DNA from 2 places in the Brevibacterium oceani genome. Region 2 is predicted to be linked to the other one. Evidence: predicted binding sites of a transcription regulator. Region 2 holds the regulator's gene; the other holds the start of a gene.
What was found. Region 2 encodes LexA, which represses DNA repair genes until DNA is damaged. Its sites were predicted from a motif close to TCGAACANNTGTTCGA; they were not measured.
Positions count from the first base shown of each region.

Region 1 (7,341 bases), 1.7 Mb from region 2:
GCGGTAGATGGGGGTGGGTCCGGAGTCCCCGTGATAGTCGGCCGCGCCGAACTCCTCGTCGTCCTCGAGGGCGACGAAGGCGGGAAGCACCTCGGCGCCCGACCAGCCCGCACAGCCGGTCTGCGCCCATTCGTCGAAGTCATCGAGCGGAGGGCGGATGGCGATCTGTCCGTTGATCGAGGAGCTTCCTCCCACACCTCGTCCGCGCCAATACGGTGCCGGCGGCTGTGCCTCGGTGCGCGTGGCCTCGAGATCGGTCCACATCATCCCGTCGATGGCATCGGGGTCCATGATCGCGACCGCGGGATTCGGCGATCTCCAGGCTTCGTGCATCTGCGCGGATCGATAGTCGCGGCCGGCTTCGAGCAAGAGGACTCGCTTGCCCTGCTGTGCCGATCGCACGGCGAATGCTGCGCCGGCTGAGCCGGCTCCGACGACGATGATGTCCCAGTTGTCTTCTTTCACGTCACATCTTCCTTGAGAACGAGTAGTTTGGGAGCCAGTGGCGGATCGTTCCGCTCAGCACCTAGAATGACTGACATCACAAAGTTCAGTCAATAGTGAATGTTCAGCAAAGACTGAATTGTTATGAAGGGGATCGATGTGACGGCATCCGCGCCGGAAGGCAGCCGAGACGTGGAGGAATCGCTGGTCGAGAGCTTCGGTCGACGCGTCGGCGAGGCGATGGGCTGGCCCCCGATGGCCGGTCGCGCAGCCGGGGTCCTCATGCTCAGCGAGACACCGCTGAGCATGGCCGAGCTGCAGGAGCGGCTCGCCGCGAGCAAGGGCTCGGTTTCGGAGACCACCCGACTGCTCATCGACAACGGGGTCATCGAGAGGTTCAAGGAGTCCGGTCAGCGTCAGTTTGTCTACCGCTGGCGAGCCGATGCCTGGGTGGGCTGCCTCGAACATCAGCGGCAGACGACGGCGCAGCTGCTCGACTTCGCGGAGTCGGCCGGCCGCGAGGGCCGGGGGCTTCCCCCGGTGCAGAGGGAGCGTCTTGAACAGATGAACGAGTACTACCGCTTCATGGCTGACCGCCTCGACGGACTGCTCACGGAGTATTCGCGATCAGCGGCATCCGGGGTCGGTCGACGGTAGCGAGGGATCTCCTCAGCCGAGGATGCAGAATTCGTTGCCCTCGGGATCGGCGAGGACGACCCACGGTTCGTCACGGGTCTGTCCCACATCGACTCGGCGAGCTCCGAGATCAAGGAGGCGGGCCACCTCGGCGGCCTGATCATCGGGACGGAGATCGAGGTGGAGACGGTTCTTCACGACCTTCTCCTCCCGATCGATGCCGACGATGATCCCCGGCAGGCGATCGGGCGACTGGCGGATCTCGATCTCCGTCTCGTTCTCATCGATGACGACCCAGCCGAGCGCCTCGGCCCACCAGCGGCCGAGCGTGAAGGTGCGCAGCCGGGCCGGCTCAGCCCTCGCGAATGGTCATCCTGGTGATCTGGTCGCCGTCGAGGTCGAAGGCGAACGAGGAGCGGCCATTGGCATGAGTCGAAGCCCAATCGCCGATCACGGTGACGCGATCACCCTCAATCGTCACCTCTTCGGGGGAGATGATGCCGGTCGCGCCGATGAACTCCACGTCGCTCCAGCCCTTGATGGCGTCGCGGCCGACGAATTCGCGGCCCCAGTCGTCGACGACGCCCTCGGGTGCGAAGGCGTCGAGGAAGCCCTGCTCGTCATGGGAGTTGACGACTTCGATGAAGGTCGCGATCGTCGTCGGTATCTGCGGTTCTGTCACGGTGACTCCTGTTTCTCTGTGTCGGGTGCGGATTCTGTGCTCGGCGTCCGTGCGGTTCGCGGCGTCTTTCGGCCGCAAGGTCTCAGCGGGTGGTGTATCCGCCGTTGGCGAAGATCGTCTGTCCGGTGATCCACCACCCTTCGGTGGCGAGGAAGCGGACGATCGGTGCGATGTCCTCGATCTGAGTGAGCTGGTTGCCCAGCGCCTGCGACTTGTGGAACTCGACGCGCTCCGGGGTCTCCTGACCGTAGAAGAACGGTGTATCCATCGGCCCTGGTGCGATGGCGGTGACCGAGATTCCGCGCTCGCCGAATTCCTTTGCCGCTGCGCGGGTGAAGTGCTCGACGGGGCTCTTGCCGCCGGCGTAGGTCGAATAGCCGTCGGTGAAGGCGGCGAGCAGCGCTGTGACGATGGTGATGATCTTGCCGCCGTCGCTCAGGTGCTTGCCGGCTTCCTTGATGAAGAAGTAGGCGGCCTTCGAGTTGATGTCGAACATCGAATCGTACTCGGCCTCGCTCGTGTCGACGATCGGCTTGCGCAGCACCTTGCCTGCCGTGTTCACGGCGATGTCGATCGGCCCAAGAGCCGCCTCGGCGTCGGTGAAGAGCTGTTCGACCGCGGCCGCCCGGGTGAGATCTCCACTGAGCAGGACACCGTTGACGCCCTGGTCCTCGACTGCGGCGAGTGTGGCCTCGGCGTCCGGGCGGGAGGATTCGGAGTTGTAGTGGATGGCGACATTCGCTCCGGCTTCGGCGGATTGGCGAGCGATGAGCCCGCCGAGGTTCTTTCCGCCGCCGGCGATGAGGACGTTCTTGTTTCGGAGTGTGCGTTCGGTCATGATCGCTCCTGACGTATCGTTGGTATATGTCTGTATAGCAACAGTACACGATACTATAGCGATATGACAGGATCCCCGACCCCTGATACACGGACTCGGCTGCTCAACGCGGCAGCCGACCTCATCGCAGAGTCTCCTGGGGAGGACTTCTCGTTGCGTGCGGTGTGTGATGTCGTCGGGGTGAAGATGCCGACGCTCTACCATTTCTTCGGCAGCAAGCAGGGTCTCATCGACGCAGTGATCACTCGCGGATTCGACATGTATCTCGGTGAGAAATCAGCGATGGAATCGAGCGGTGACCCGATCCAGGACCTCCGAAGCGGCTGGGATGCCCATGTGGAATTCGGACTGCGGAACCCCGGTTTCTACACCCTCATGTACGGCAAGGTCCGACCCGGGCACTCTCCCGTCGATCAGTCCCGCCCGAGCGCGATCCTCAGAGCTCTCACTGCAGAGGCGGCCGCGCAGGGACGATTGGTCGTCGACTCACGTCAGGCCGCAGCCCACATCCTCGCGACGAATGTCGGACTCACGCTCCGTCTGATCGTTCTCGGCCATGACGATCAGGAACTCTCGGCCGAGATCCGTGAAGGGGTGCTCGCCTCGATCACAGGCACATCGGTGCCTGAGTCGCCTGTGGCGAGGTTCGGTCATTCGGTCATCGAATATGCTGTCGCCCACCCCGAGATCCTCGGACCCGCGGAGACCCAGCTGCTCGTCGAGTGGACCCGACGCCTCAGTGAGCACGCCGACGGATCAGACCGGAGCCCGCGTTAGGGCGCACAGCCCGGTCTCTCAGCCTTCGACATCGCCGAGGTGGTGGTGGACTTCGTGCCAGCCGTAGCGGGTGAGCGAGGCGATCGTGAACTCCCGACCGTCGGCGCGCAGGCCCGTGCGCTGCCATTGCTCGTCGTCGAGGTCGGAGAGCGCACCGGCGTAGGCGGCTGCGGCACGTTCCAGCCCAGGGAGCACCTCGGCGGCCGTTTGCTTTCGGTAGTCGGACTCAAGAGCGACGGCATCGCCGTCGAAGTTCGGCAGGGTGGGAGCCTCCTCGGCGAGCATGAGGAGGGTGCGTGACCGGAATTCGGTGAGGACGTCGCGGAGGTGGGCGGCGTATTCGACGGTCGACCATCGGTCCTCGCGGAAACGGTCGGCGGCGTCCGGCCGAGCGAGGGCGGGTGCCCAGGAAGCGGCCGCCTCGGCGATCCGGTGCTTAAGGTCGATGATGTCCTCGTCCCCGGTTCGATCTCACTCATCCGTGCCTCCCGCTGTCGAGGGTCTTCTTGAGGACCGCCGCCTGGCTGATGTCGTCGCGCTTCGATGCCGTGAGCAGGGTGAGCGTGCCCTTCTCGGCGATGTCCTTGAGACGGTCGAGCGCCTCGGCGCGGGTGTCGTCCTTGAGTTCCTCGCGGTAGCGCCTGGCGAATTCGTCGTACTTGTCGGGATCGTGCCCGTACCACTGGCGCAGCTCGGTCGAGGGGGCCACGTCCTTGAGCCATTCGCCGAGGTTGGCGTGGTCCTTGCTCACTCCCCGCGGCCAGACCCGGTCGACGAGGACGCGAGTGCCGTCGGATGGTTCAGGATCGTCGTAGATGCGGCGCACCCGGATCCGTGGATCGTCCGAGGTGGTCATGGTCGTTCACTCCCTCCGCTCGCTTGCCTTCCAGTGTAGGACGTGGCGGATTCGGTCCTTGCCTTCGCGTCAAACCCCGCGCGTATAGTGGAGATCTCAGCCGCGCTGATGCGGTCTGTGGTGGGCCGATGGCGAATCTGCGAATCGAGGAGATGATGCAGTGACTGTCCAGAGCCAGGCGTCGCTCCCATCACCCGCCCTGCCTGGGCGGAGATCGAGGAGGAGGCCAGGCAGCTTCGTGCGCCGTTCACGGTGACCCGCCAGGCCATCGACGACGTCGCTCGCGGCTCCGGCGACTCGGACTGGCAGCCGGTCAAGGACGCGGCCACAACCATCGCCATGGCCGAGGACCGGGCGGTCCTCCATGGACTCGATTCGGCGGGCATCGGCGGCATCGTGCCGAACTCCTCGAATGCCACGGTCGATCTCCCAGATGCCGTCGAGATCATCTGGGCCCCGGCCCTCGAAGGTGCCCTCCTCGTGTCCACGCGCGGCGGGGACGTGGCGACGACTTCGAACCGCCCATCGACGTGGAGCTCGCTTCGCTGTATGCGGCGGATGACGGTTGTCTTTATCTGCTCTACCGCCTTCCGCGCGACTGATCACTGCCCCTTGGGCCGGGATGAGTGGTGTCGCTCGGCGGAGGGCTGAACCTGTCCGAACTGGCACTTGAAATCTTTTTTGCGAATATGTCTATAGAAAAAAGATGTTCGATTGAATTACGGAAAACTCTGGACAATGAATTCGACTGCGGAGTAGAATCGGGGAAAGCATTCACAGAGGCGTGAAAGGCAGGGGAGACCGATGAAGGATCAACAGGATCCGAGTGATGACGAGTTCGATCCTGCCTCGGATTCCTCTTCCTCTGAGGTCCTGCCGGACTCGGGGCAGATCGGATACGTGCAGCTCCCCTCGAGCATCGGCCCCGACTCACCGAGGCGACTCGACGTCGCCGAGGATTCGCCCTTGCTCTCTGTGGTCAGGGTGCTGGGACTGAGCACGAGTGTGCAGCTGGCCGAACTGCGATCCATTGCCCAGGCCTTCCTCGCCGAGGCGGTCGAACGTCTCAATCTCAGGCCGAACGTCGACGAAAGGATCTCTGAGTACGCGACCTTCGGCGAGACGCTCGAGCGTTTTCTTGACGCAGCCGAAACCGAGATGAGTGCGAAGTCCGGAACGGACGAAGTCGTCGCCCCGGGCAGCTGTGAATCCGCGCTGCAGGCAGCACTTGAGTCGCGACCCGACTTTCCCGGCTTCCACCTCGGAGAGACCTTCGACAGGTGGGTCCACAAGCTCGCAGAGATTGAGGATGTGGCCGAACTGGCCTCAGTGTTGGGCTCGACCTCCGGGCAGACATTCGGCAAGATCGTCACGGCTGTCACCATCGTCCATGGGCTGCCCAAGTTCCTCGCGCGCTGCTGTGCCGGCGAGTTCACCATCGAACACGTGAACGCCGCGGCCAGGACGGCCAAGGACCTGTCCTTCGAGTCGTTGCCTGAGCTCGACGAGTACTTAGGTCAACGACGGGCCGATGTCACCATCGACACCTTCAGGAAATCACTGTCGATGAAGGCCGCCTCCATGCAGGACGAAGACGACCGTTCCGACCTGGCGTCACGGCGCCGTCGGGTGTCGATCACCACCTACAAGGACGGAACCGCCTCGGTGGTGCTGAGCGGTCCGGCAGCGGAACTCAAGGCGTTCCACCAGCGCCTCGAAGCCTTCGCCCGTGCGATCAGACACGGAAACTTCGCATCCCTCGTCGCCACCGACATCAATGATGTCGACGTCAGCGAACTCGGCAGCATCGACTCGCTCATGTACGACATTGCGACTCGCGTGGCCCCGCAGCTGACCATTGAAGTCACAACGAATGACACGCAGAACGGAACAACCACCGTCAACCAGATCCCCTTGGACCTGCCCGATCAGGGAGTTCCCACCGCGGCGGCGATCGTGAACACGGTCAACAATGCAACCGACGGGGCACAGGAGGAAGCGGAACGTGCCGCGACGACCGCTGGTTCCACCACGGTCTCGACCGTTATCAAGATGGCGATGCCGACCCATGGCCAGTGGCTTCGCGAACAGGCGAAGCTTCTGGTCACGGTGCCTTTCCTGACATTGGCCGGTGAGTCGCAGCTGCCTGGAATCTACTCCGACGGTTCTCCGATTCCCGCCACTGTCGCACGCGCCATCGCCGGAGAGTGCTCGACCTGGACTCGGATCATGACCGATCCGGTGACCGGCACTCCGCTGGACGCGAGGTCGCAGAGTTACCGCATCCCTGCGGATGTCCGGTTGCCGCTCGCTGCGAAGTGGCAGGCATGCTCGATGCCGGGATGTACTCGTCGGGCGGAGACGTCCGAACTGGACCACATCATCCCCTTTGACCACGACGATCCCGCAGCGGGCGGACAGACCACCTTCGAGAACGGGCACTACCTCTGCCGCCCGCACCACCAGGCGAAGACCGATCGGAAATTCAGTATCCGCAAAACCTCGGACGGTTCGGTGGAGTATGTCTTCGCACACGGAGTGGCCGCCGAGGCAATGCCGCCGGACAACCCGATCAATGCTCGGCACGCCGAGTTGTTCACCGAGTTCGGCAGCCCACCGGACTCACAGCAGAACAGGCCGGACCCGCCCCTGAAACCCTCCCCGAGCCCGCCCCCAGTCGCTCCGAGCACGTCTCCGGGGGAGGCGCTGGGTCGGCCACGGAGACAACCGGCACCGGCCGGTCTCGCGAACGACCGCGAAAGCCCCAGCGCGAACCATCTGCCCCACCGGCCGCGCCGCAGGAGCCAACAGAGAAAGGACCAGAGCGGCAGAGTATCCACCACGGGAGAGCAGGTCGACCCGTGGTCGGGGCAGCGGCCCGCGAACATCAACTGGAATGCGTGCGAGCCCCCACCCTTCTGAATGCATCGATCCGTCCGTACCGTGAGCAGCTAGCTCGAGTCGGTCCCGGCGCTGAGGTTGCTGAGTATGAGGGTGCGCACCTGCCGGTCGATATAGGTGTCGAGGTCGAGACCGATCTTCTGGAAGTACCAGTGCTTGAGTGCCCACATGTGTGCGATCGACATGAGGTCGTGCCCGAGAGCCTGC
Region 1 is NZ_CP072846.1:25,672-33,012, forward strand. Features, by position in the region: gene J9314_RS00105 (GMC family oxidoreductase) at 1-465, opposite strand, end outside; gene J9314_RS00110 (GbsR/MarR family transcriptional regulator) at 589-1,101, shown strand; gene J9314_RS00115 (VOC family protein) at 1,114-1,422, opposite strand; gene J9314_RS00120 (nuclear transport factor 2 family protein) at 1,433-1,762, opposite strand; gene J9314_RS00125 (SDR family oxidoreductase) at 1,845-2,600, opposite strand; gene J9314_RS00130 (TetR/AcrR family transcriptional regulator) at 2,664-3,377, shown strand; gene J9314_RS00135 (DinB family protein) at 3,396-3,827, opposite strand; gene J9314_RS00140 (DUF488 domain-containing protein) at 3,853-4,233, opposite strand; gene J9314_RS00145 (encapsulin) at 4,447-4,884, shown strand; gene J9314_RS00150 (HNH endonuclease signature motif containing protein) at 5,038-7,155, shown strand; gene J9314_RS00155 (TetR/AcrR family transcriptional regulator) at 7,185-7,341, opposite strand, start outside.
Region 1: a site for LexA is predicted at 4,932-4,947, ahead of J9314_RS00150 (HNH endonuclease signature motif containing protein). Genes of this name have one in related genera too.

Region 2 (7,341 bases):
CGCGTGCGACCTCGGCGGCGACAGAGTCCGCGTCGAGGGTGAAGTCGCCCTTGCGCGCCGAGTCCTGCCAGGTGGCCCCGGTCCCCGTGGTGATGAGCGGGTGCATCGAATACGACGGGGTAAAGCCGAGCACGGTGCGACCCGGTCCGCCGAAGGCCTGGACGATGTGGCTGAGGACTTCGTTCGAGCCGTTGGCGGCCCAGATCATGTCGGGGGTGAGTTCGACCGTGTCGCCGGCACGGTCGTTGACGCCGTCGAGGTAGGTCACGAGGTGTTCGCGCAGCGCGGTGAACTCGCGGTCGGGATACCGGTTGAGACCGGCATAGTGGTCCTCGACTGCGGAGCGCATGCTGTCGACGACGATTTCGGGCAGCGGATAGGCGTTCTCGTTGACGTTGAGCTGGACCGGCACGTCGAGGTGCGGCGCCCCGTACGGCTTGAGTCCGACGAGGTCCGAACGCACTGGCAGAGATTCGATGTTTCCCACGCGATCAGTCTACCGAGAGACACCGTTCGACCACGCGGCGGGTCGGGCCGCGAGACGCCGAGATGGCGAACCTGCCAGGCTCAGTCCGTAACTGCCGACCTCGGGCCTGCCTGACCCAGGGCAGACGGATACACGTCCGACGCCGACCCGATATGGCCCGGTCCGGCGCCCGCCGGGCCGAGGCCGGGTACGGCCTCAGCTGACGGGAACGTCGAGGGTCTGTCCGGGGTGGACGGTCGGGGTCGAGAGATGGTTGATCTCGATGATGTCGGACACGACATCACGGGTGTCGCGGTCGATGCCGAGGTTCGCCGCCACGGTCCACAGCGATTCGCCGTCGCCGACGACGACCGAGTCGGCGGCGATGCCGACGCTCTCGGATTCCGTCTCGGCCACAGCGGCGGCCGAGAACGACTGAGTTGCCAGGAAGAGTGCTCCGCCGATGACGACGAGAGCAATGAGCAGAGTTCTGAGCAGGCGCACCGCCTGACGTCCACGAGTGGTCAGGCGCAGTCCTGTGTTCTGTGCAGACATCGCATTACCTCTTTCATCCGTACGATTCCACCAGTAATCGGTAGAACGTCTGTTCTATTCAACATGCCAATCGAACAAATGTCCAGTCCGACTCGAACATCTATGCGACAATGAGAGGGAACCAGCGTTGTTGATTGATCTGTCAGAACCATCTCAGTCGGCACTGACACGAGATTCTCCGCAGCGGAGAACACGGTGTTCATCGGCAGGGAATAGAACGAAGGGGAACGAGCAATGGTTCAGAACAAACGAGGCAGAGGCAGGCCTCGCAACGAGGATGTCGCCAGCGAGATCGCTGCCGCCCGCAGCGATGACGAAGTGGTGCGGATCCCCGAGGGTTCGACCGGTGAGGGCGATTTCCGCCTCTCCCCCAGGCAGCGTCTCGTGCTCGAGACCATCGAACGCGCTGTCGTCGCCAACGGCTACCCGCCGAGCATGCGTGAGATCGGCAAGGCCGCCGGACTCGCCTCGCTCTCGAGCGTCGCCCACCAGCTCTCACAGCTCGAACGCCTCGGCTACGTCCGTCGCGATCCGAAGCGCCCGCGTGCCATCGAGGTGGTCAACCCCTTCGAAGAGGAGGAGGCGGAGCGCGCGAAGTTCGAGGAGCTGTCGAACAACACGGTGCAGGTCCCGGTCGTCGGTCGCATCGCCGCGGGCGGTCCGATCCTCGCCGAACAGGAGGTCGACGATGTCTTCTCTCTGCCGACCCAGGTCGTCGGCTCGGGCGAGATGTTCCTGCTCAAGGTCGTCGGCGATTCGATGATCGAGGCGGCCATCTGCCACGACGACTGGGTGGTCGTGCGCAAGCAGCACACCGCGGACAACGGTCAGATCGTCGCTGCCCTCCTCGACGGCGAGGCGACGGTGAAGACGCTCAAGCGCAAGGCCGGTCAGCAGTGGCTGATGCCGCAGAACGAGAACTACGAACCCATCGACGGCACCTACGCCCAGATCATGGGCCTCGTCGTCGCGGTCATCCGCCGCCTCTGACCCGCCCTCCGGCGAGAGCCACTCCCGCCGCTGAATCGAACGCCCGCGACCACTCGGTCGCGGGCGTTCGTGCTATTCCGGCTCAGCGTCGGCGGGCTACTCTGACTCAGCCTCGGCGAGGCGGCTCAGGCTCGTGCGCACGAGCTGCGCGTTCGTCGTCGGCCACATCGGCGGCATCGAGTTGACGAGGAACCCGGCATAGCGTGCCGAGCGCAGCCGTGAGTCGAGGACGGCGACGACTCCCCTGTCACCGGTCGAGCGGATGAGCCTACCGGCACCTTGGGCCAGTCGCAGGGCGGCATGGGTCGCGGACACGGCCATGAAGCCGTTGACCCCATGCTGATCGGCGTCCCTTGCCCGCGCCTGCATGAGCGGGTCATCGGGGCGGGGGAACGGCAGCCGGTCGATGATGACGAGTCGGTTCGTCCGACCCGGCACATCGACGCCCTGCCACAGCGACATCGTGCCGAACAGGCACGTCTGGTCGTCAGCAGTGAACTGGGAGACGAGTGCGGGCAGACCGTCATCGCCCTGGAGCAGAATCGGGAAGTCGAACTTGTTCCGCAGGTGCTCGGCTGCCGCGTTCGCCGCGGCACGGGAGGAGAACAGGCCGAGAGCTCCGCCGTTCGAAGCCCTGACGAGTTCTTCGAGCTCGGTCAGCGTCTCCTCGCTCAGCCCGCTGCGACCGGGTTTGGGCAGGTGGGAGGCGACGTAGAGGATGCCCTGCTTGCCGTAGTCGAAGGGCGAGCCGACATCGAGGCTGTCCCATTTCGGCGCATCGGGGCCGAAGAGTCCCAGCGAGGCTGCGACCGCGTCGAAGTTCCCGCCCAGGGACAGGGTCGCCGAGGTGGCCACGACCGTGGATTCCTCGAAGATGCCGTTGCGCATGGTTCCGGCCACGCTCAGGGGTGCGACGACGAGGTTCGTCGTCTCCTTCTCTCTGAACGTCGACCGTGAGAGCCAGATGACGTCGTTCTTGCCCGGATCGCAGAAGCGTTCGGCGAGTTCGAAGATCTCCTGGCAGCGGGCCTTGGCCATCTGCCGTCCGGCGTCGGCCTCTTCGGTCTTCCCGCCGATGTCGTTGATGATCTGACGTGCGGAGTCGCGGATCTGTGCCAGTGCCAGTCCGAGCGCCTCGCTCATGTGCAGGATGAGCCCCTCGGGCACCGAGGACTGAGCGCGTTCGAGTGCCGCCGCCGCGGAGTCGAGCAGGGACACGACGCCGTCCTGGACCGTGGTGTGTTTGCGGACCGAGGAGGTAGCGGCCGAGAGCATGCTCGTGTTGATCTGACCCGACAGGGCGTTCGTCACCCGGTCCTTGAGTTCGTGCGCCTCGTCGATGATGATGACGTCGTGGTCGGGCAGCACGTTCGACTCACCGAAGGCGTCGATGGCGAGCAGGGCGTGGTTGGTCACGACGATGTCGGCCTCGGCGGCCTTGTTGCGGGCGATCTCGGCGAAGCATTCGGTCACCAGCGGGCAGTTCGCGCCGAGGCAGTCGAAGGCGTTGACGGACACCTGTGACCAGGCACGGTCGCTGACGCCGGGCAGGAGGTCGTCGCGGTCACCGGTGTCGGTGGTCTTCTCCCAGGTGCGGATCCGTTGGATCTCCTCCCCCAGGCCCGATCGTTCGGAGGGTTTGCGCCCCGCCTCGGCGTCGGCACCGAGGTCGAAGAGCATTCCCTCGCCCTCGTCCGGGTAGCCGCCGGAGAGCTTGTGCTTGCACACATAGTTCCGGCGCCCCTTGAGCAGAGCGGCCCGTGGCAGCGGATCGAGATCCTTCTTCACGGCCTTGAACAGTCGCGGCAGGTCGCGGTGGATGATCTGCGTCTGCAACGCCAGGGTCGCCGTGGACACGACGACCTTGCCGCCGGTGCGGGTGACGTATTCGGCCGCGGGGACGAGGTAGGCCAGGGACTTTCCCGTGCCCGTGCCGGCCTGGACGAGAAGGTGGATTCCCTTGTCCACCGCCGAGGCGACCGCTTGGGCCATCTCCTGCTGACCGGTGCGTGTCGAACCGCCGATCGCCCCGACAGCCGACTCGAGGAGCTCTTCGACCGTCACTGATCGATGACCAGGTCCGGACGCTGGAATTCACGCAGCTCGTCGACGATTTCGGCCGGGACCTTCGCCTGCAGGCTCGTGCCCTCCGCGCCGTGTTCTTCGTGTTCGACGGTGCCGAGAGCGTAGATCTTCGACACGAGGTCCCCGCGCTCATATGGAATGAGCACGGTGATGTCGATGTCGGGGGCGGGCAGGCGCTCCTCGATGGCTTCGACGAGTCCGTCGATTCCGTTCTCCGCGACCGCGGAGACGAACTGCGCCTGCGGATATTCCGCGCGCAGACCGGTGATCACAGCCTCCTCGGCGAGGTCGGACTTGTTGAACACGAGCAGCTCGGGGATCTCTTCGGTCTCGACGTCCTTGAGGACGTCGCGCACGGCCTGGATCTGTCCGTGCGGATCCGGGTGGGAGGCGTCGACGACGTGGAGGAGGAGATCCGAGCCGGCGGCCTCCTCCAGGGTCGAGCGGAAGGCTTCGACGAGCTGGTGGGGCAGGTTGCGGACGAAGCCGACGGTGTCGGTGTAGGTGAAGGTGATGCCGTCGGCGGTCCGGGCCTGTCTCACGGTCGGATCGAGGGTCGCGAACAGGGCGTTCTGCACCATCACCTCGGCGTCGGTGAGGCGATTGAGCAGGGAGGACTTGCCGGCGTTCGTGTACCCGACGATCGCGACGGAGGGCACATGGTTCCGCGCGCGGTTCTTCCGCTTCGTCTCCCGCGATGGGGCCATGTTCGCGATCTCACGGCGCAGCTTCGACATACGGGTGCGGATGCGGCGGCGATCGAGCTCGATCTTCGTCTCACCGGGTCCGCGGGAGCCGATTCCGGCACCGCCGGCGACACGGCCGCCGGCCTGACGGGACAGCGATTCGCCCCAGCCGCGCAGGCGGGGCAGGAGGTATTCGAGTTGGGCGAGTTCGACCTGGGCCTTGCCCTCACGGGACTTCGCGTGCTGGGCGAAGATGTCGAGGATGAGGGCCACACGGTCGACGACCTTGATCTTGATGACGTCCTCGAGTCCGCGCCGCTGGCTGGGGGCGAGTTCGGAGTCGATGATCACGGTGTCGGCACCGACGGCGGCGACGATCTCGGCGAGTTCCGCGGCCTTGCCCTTGCCGAGGTAGGTGCCGGGGTCCGGCTTGTCACGGCGTTGGATGAGCGCGTCGAGGACCTCGGAGCCGGCGGTCTCGGCCAAAGCTGCGAGCTCACGAATCGAGTTCTCGGCCTCGGCCTGAGTGGTGTTCCAGATTCCGGCGAGCACGACGCGCTCGAGCCTGATCTGACGGTATTCGACCTCGGTGACATCTTCGAGCTCGGTGGAGAGTCCGGCCACACGGGTGAGTGCGGCACGTTCGGCGAGGTCGAACTGGTCGTCCTCGTGGGTGGTGTCATGATCGCTCAGCGCCTGGGCGCTGCGGGAGAGCACACGGTCGAGCATCGCGTCGCGACGCTCCTTGTCTTCAGACGTCATTCATTCCTTTGTTCGTGTACCGCCCGCACGTGACAAAGCGTGCGGGGGTCGTCATTCTTCGCACCGGCGGTGGTGCTGTGCACCAGAGACGGTGTCTATCAATTCTCCCACAGCCGTCTAGACTGAAGTGGTGTCAGAGCACTATTTCACCGAATCGCCGAGCAGCGAGGCCAAGACCCGGCAGTTGAGCCTCGATCTGGGCGGCCATGATGTCACCGTCGAAACCGTATCAGGCACCTTCTCACCCACGCGCCTCGACCTCGGCACGGCCGTGCTGCTGCGGCATCTGCCCGAGCCTCCGGCCGGGGATGTGCTCGACCTCGGCTGCGGTTGGGGGCCGATCGCGTTGCATACGGGACTGCAGGCCACCGACGCCGAGGTGGACGTGCGGGTGTGGGCACTCGACGTCAATTCCCGGTCACTTGAGACGACCGCGGCCAATGCCCGCAGGTTGGGTCTCGATTCGATCCGCACCGTCACCGCCGATGAGATCCCCGCTGATCTGCAGTTCGCCGCGATCCGGTCCAATCCCCCGATCCGCATCGGCAAGGAGGCGCTGCACGAACTGCTCGAGACGTGGTTGCCGCGCTTGGCGCCGGACGGTCGCGCGGATCTGGTGGTGTCGAAGAATCTCGGCGCCGATTCCCTGCAGAAGTGGATCGCAGGGATGCTGGGCGACGGGTTCGAGGTCACACGAACGGGGTCATCGAAGGGCTTCCGCGTGCTCACCGTCAACCGCGACTGATCTCAGCTGATCGTGCCGCTGGCGACGAGGACGGCGGGTCCGGCGAGGCTGACGCGGCCGCTGGTGCCTTCGGGGTTCGGATCGATCTCGATGCGCAGCTGGCCGCCGGGGACGTCGACTCGCCACTGCAGCGGTGACTTCTCTCCTGCCCAGTGGTGGGCGGCGATCGCGGCGGCGCAGGCTCCGGTGCCGCAGGAGCGGGTTTCGCCGACGCCGCGTTCGAAGACGCGCATGCGCAGGGCGCCCTCTCCCCCGGCCACATCGGAGCGGGCCGGTTCCATGACGATGTATTCGACATTGGATCCCTGGCCGGGAACCGGGTCGAGCACAGGTGCGTCACGGAGATCGGCGGCACCGAGTTCGGAGTGTTCGGCCAGAGCGACGACGGTGTGCGGATTGCCGGTGGCGATGCGCAGACCCGGACGGGCGACCTCGATGCCGCCGGTGGTCACGAGCACGGAGCTCGACGGGTCGAGCGACCACTCGCCCATGTCGATCGTGTACCAGGCGTCGCCGGCCGAACCGGGAACGGTGGTACGGGCGCCGACGACATCGTCGCCGGTCTGGACTCCGAGGGCGGGGTTGAGCGTGGTGCGCACGGTCTTGATGCCATCGCGGGTGCCGACGAGGATGTCACGAGTGTCGGCGGGAACACGTCCGCTGGTGACGAGCGCGTGAGCGAAGACGCGGACGCCGTTGCCGCACATCTCGGACAGGCTGCCGTCGCTGTTGTAGTAGTCCATGAACCATTCGGCACCGGCTTCGGCCTGTTCGGCTGCACCCGGGATGCCGCTGGCGGCCGAGCGGACGATGCGGATGATCCCATCGGCGCCGAGCCCGGCCCGCCGATCGGCCAGCGTGGCCACGGTTTCGGGGTGCATCTCGAGGCGGCTGTCGTCGTCGGAGAGGAGGACGAAGTCGTTCTGAGTGCCGTGTCCCTTGACGAACTCGGCTTCGGCCCAGGCGGCGAACGGAGAATCCGGGGTGCTCATGTCTCCATCCTATCGGTGAGGCGACGGCGAACGATACAGTCGGCGTTCAGGACCGAAGTG
Region 2 is NZ_CP072846.1:2,661,011-2,668,351, forward strand. Features, by position in the region: gene J9314_RS11825 (histidinol-phosphate transaminase) at 1-487, opposite strand, end outside; gene J9314_RS11830 (LysM peptidoglycan-binding domain-containing protein) at 683-1,021, opposite strand; gene lexA (transcriptional repressor LexA) at 1,256-2,011, shown strand; gene J9314_RS11840 (ATP-dependent DNA helicase) at 2,108-4,075, opposite strand; gene hflX (GTPase HflX) at 4,072-5,544, opposite strand; gene J9314_RS11850 (class I SAM-dependent methyltransferase) at 5,675-6,289, shown strand; gene dapF (diaminopimelate epimerase) at 6,292-7,281, opposite strand.